Regions from separate parts of the Bacillus sp. DX3.1 genome, predicted to be linked through region 2. Evidence: predicted binding sites of a transcription regulator. Region 2 holds the regulator's gene; the other holds the start of a gene.
The links. The regulator LexA, encoded in region 2, represses DNA repair genes until DNA is damaged. The targets are predictions, from matches to a motif close to CGAACATATGTTCG.
Positions count from the first base shown of each region.

Region 1: addB (helicase-exonuclease AddAB subunit AddB) is a predicted target of LexA. The motif match lies at 1,261-1,274, and genes of this name have one in related genera.

Region 1 covers NZ_CP128153.1:1,131,270-1,133,480, reverse strand. The annotation lists gene addB (helicase-exonuclease AddAB subunit AddB) at 1-1,236, opposite strand, end outside; gene lepB (signal peptidase I) at 1,632-2,195, opposite strand.
Region 2 covers NZ_CP128153.1:3,354,926-3,357,136, forward strand. The annotation lists gene QRE67_RS16615 (DUF896 domain-containing protein) at 30-269, opposite strand; gene QRE67_RS16620 (YneB family resolvase-like protein) at 315-971, opposite strand; gene lexA (transcriptional repressor LexA) at 1,113-1,733, shown strand; gene QRE67_RS16630 (DUF4097 family beta strand repeat-containing protein) at 1,763-2,211, opposite strand, start outside.

The DNA of each region.
Region 1 (2,211 bases), 2.2 Mb from region 2:
TAACAACTCCGTTTTCACACAGCGAAATACTGCATCATAGCGCCAATTTCCACTAATGGTTTCCAGCGCAGAACGAATGCATTCAATGAGCGGATGATGGGACATCGGACGCTTTTCATCAATAAAGTGTGGAATATTATAATCGGTAAAAAGGGTTTTCATCACATCATAGTAGCTTTCTCCGTTACGAAGAAGAACAGCAATATCGCGGTAGCGATACTCCTCCTCTGCAACAAGTCTTCGCACTTCACGGGCAACCCCTTCGACTTCTGCTCGTAAGTTAGCCGCTGTATACAGTGTAATATTAGGTTCACCTTGAAATTTTGCATTTGGACGAGATTCATATTGTGCTTCTAAATGCGCCAATGCAGCTGAACGAAACCGCGGTTGCTCTCGCATCGGAATCGTATTTTCAATCGTAATTTTCTCCTCGTGTGCCAGCTGTTTTATCTTTTCATACGTAAGAATTGTTTGATAAAACAAATCAAGTTCGCTCACCGGCCCAGACAATGTTTTTTCATCCAATGTTAATGTAATCGTTATTCTTGCCCCGCATCTAAGAAGCTGCCTAATAATCTCTAATTCTTGCGGTGAAAACGAATGAAATCCATCTATATAAATCTCAGCACCATTTACATAATCAGAATGCGGAAGTTTCTCCACAAGCAACTGTAAATAATCTTCAGAATCTAAATATTTACCTATTAAAGCTCGTTCAAAATCATCGTACAAAATCTGAAGATCGTACATTTTATTCGCTAATATTTTTTGCTCATTGCCATTGCTATGAGTATCTAACTGCTGCCACATTTCATATACATTAGATGGTGTTAAGTTATAACGTTTAAATTCAGCAATCATGCTGCCAAGGTGCTCAAAAAAGCCATTTTGTTCCGCGGCTTTTTGAAACACATATAATCCTTCTTTACGTGCCTCAACAATTTTGCGAAGCAACATGTGCACACCCGCCTCATCAATATGAAGACGACTTGCACCACCAACCTCTTGCAGAACCTTCCACGCTAAACGTGAAAAACTAAAAACTTGCGCCCGAATCGAGCTACTTACGTCCCCATTACCGATTAACGCCTGCTGCGTTTGGAACGTCATCTGCTCTGGCACAAGATATAAAATTGTTTCACCTCTTGGACACTGTTTAAGTTCTTCTTGCACTTCACGTAAACAAAATGCACTTTTTCCACTTCCAGCTCGTCCAATCACAAATCGAAGCGACATGTAATCCCCACCTTTCACCTATAACGAACGTTAGTTTGCTGTCATCATTGTATTATACGACAAGAAAAAAGACAAACAGCGACTGCTTGTCTTTTTTTCCCTATAAGTACATGTTCAAAAAGGAGGATAAAGAGAACCGAGTAGCTCGAGGTACGGAAGCCAGGAGGATACGGAGTGTAGCTGGAACTACATGGGTACCGGACTTTTTGAACTTCCTCTAGTTCGTGTTCAAAAAGGAGGATAAAGAGAGCCGAGCAGTTCGAGGCGCGGAAGCCAGGAGGATACGGAGTGTAGCTGGAACTACATGAGTACCGGACTGGCGACGTAACGAAGAAATGCGACTGCTATCTTTACCGGACTTTTTGAACTTCCTCTATTATAAAAAGCAATTCTAATTACCCTTTGGAAAAATTAGTTTGCACCTCATTAATTGGCCAATATCGCAAGTCCACTTTCCCGACAACTGTATCCGCTTTTACAAAGCCGAAGTGACGGCTATCCCAGCTCCCTAAACGATTATCACCAATAACAAAAATGTATCCTTTCGGGACAACCTTTTCCCGCGTTAGTTCTTCTAACGTGAAATCCCCTGTCAACCGTCTGCCTTCCACTTGTTTCTTATATGTTTCTAAATAGGGCTCTTCAATAAACTGACCGTTTATGTAGAGCTTATCATTTTTATATGCAACATGATCGCCTGGTAAACCAATAATCCGCTTGACGTAATCTTCTTTCTTATTCGCATGAAACACCACAACATCAAATCGATTCAATTCCCCTACTTGGTAGCTCACTTTATTAACGACAAGCATATTGCCATCTTGAAGGGTCGGCATCATCGACTTCCCCTCTACCACATACGTTGAAAAGAAAAACGCTCGGAAAAACACAGCTAATAACACACCTATAAAAATGGTTCTCATCCACTCTAAGCTTTCCTTTTTCAACGTTCGCTTCATCTGCATCTCCCCTTAC
Region 2 (2,211 bases):
ATCAAAAAAAGATGGGCTATGCCCATCCTTTAATTTAGCTTTTCATTACCTTGCTTTTTTAACGCTTTTAATTTCGCCGGTGTAATGTCTTTACCTTCTTCGTTAACGACTTTGATCCCTTTTAATTCGTTTAACATATTTTGACGAAATCCTTTTAAATATTGTTCACGGAGCGATTGACGCTCACGTTGTTCTTCTTCAGTTAAACCTTCTGCTTTTGCCTTTTTCGCTAAGAAGTTAATGCGTTCAATGAGTTCGTGACTTAGCATCTCGAATCCCCTTTCTACTTAAAACTGTTTATTATCATACAATAGTTACTCTTGTTTATCAAGCATTTGCTTCGTATGCTCCACATAACGACGATGTACTGTCGCTTTTGATACATCATGCCCAAAACCACGGAGCGTTGCTGCAATTTCCTCAAATGTTAATTCATTACGGCGCAGACGAACAATCTCTTCAATTGGTACTTCTTTTTTTTCACGCCCTGTACTTAAATGACGGTTTTTTAAATTTTTCTCTGGACGAAATCCTTTTTCTACAGCTCGTTTCATCCCACGTTTTATCTTCAAATTATGAATTTTCCTCTGATATTCTTCTACTATACCAATAATATTTAGAACCATAGAATCAGAATCAGACAGCTGTAATTCACCATTATGTGTATGTGTATACACTTTTACCTCTTCTTTATGTAAACAGTGCATTAAAGCAATTTTTGCATTTCCTCTTCCGAGACGTGTTTCATCTTGAATCAAAAGCACATCGACCTGTTCATCACGAATCATATCCAGCACTTCTAATATCCCATCACGTTCAATGCTATAGCCACTCGCTTTTTCTTCTACAACTTTTATAACATTCATTTGATACAGCTTAGCTAAATGCAACAATTCATCTTTTTGGCGTGCTAATGATGTTTCCTGCGCTTCCTTCGTTGTGCTTACACGGGCATAAATGATTGCATTCATTTCGAAACCCTCTTCCTTATTTCGATTTTTCTATTAGTGTATCATGAATTGTCGTTTTGTTCGAACTTATGTTTGTAGAATGTTTTTTCGCATGTTATACTTATAAGTAAGAAAATTGAAAGAAAACGAGGTGTTGAAATCATGGAAAAGTTAACAAAACGACAGCAAGACATTCTCGACTTCATTAAGCTAAAAGTACAAGAAAAAGGCTATCCACCTTCCGTACGTGAAATCGGTCAAGCGGTTGGCCTTGCTTCTAGTTCTACTGTGCACGGACATTTATCTCGTCTAGAGGAAAAAGGTTATATTCGCCGCGACCCAACAAAGCCAAGAGCAATTGAAATTTTAGGATCCGACCGAATCGAAACGGATACGCAATCGGTCGTTCACGTACCGATTGTCGGAAAAGTTACAGCTGGTTCACCAATTACAGCAGTTGAAAGCGTAGAAGAACACTTCCCACTTCCTGCAAACCTCGTTTCTGGATCCGATAAAGTATTTATGTTACGTATTTCTGGAAATAGTATGATTGAAGCGGGTATTTTTGATGAAGACTTAGTTGTTGTTCGCCAACAGCAATCTGCTTACAACGGGGAAATCGTTGTTGCTTTAACAGAAGAAAATGAAGCAACTGTAAAGCGCTTTTATAAAGAAAAAGATCATTTCCGTCTGCAACCAGAAAACTCTTCTTTAGAACCTATCCTTTTGGATAAAGTGTCTATTATCGGAAAAGTAATTGGTGTATATCGTCATTTACACTAAAAAATAGACCAGTCGGACTGGTCTATTTTTTAGTTCGCTTCAATTGTTACATCCCCACCAGAAGTTTGTCCACTAATCTTTACTTTACCACTTCCAATTGTTACACTCTTCGTTTCTTCCTTAAAAATCTCCACTTCTCCAGCGAATGTTTTCCCACTTACTGTTGCATCTTTTGGTTTTTCTAGTAAACGAATATCGACATCTCCTGCTGTTGTGCTTGCTTTCACATCATATTTCGGATCATGATCGATAACATCCACATCTCCACCAGTTGTTTCTGCCACAACTTTACCACTTACTTTTTTCATATTCACTTCTCCAGCTTTTGAAGATCCTTCCACTTCACTTGCCGTTACTCGCTCTACTTCTACATCTCCACCAAGCGTTGACGCATTCACACGATCACTTTTCACATCAATTACTCTTATATCACCTGCTGACGAACTCGCTTTTATTTCCTGATATGAACGTTCCGGAA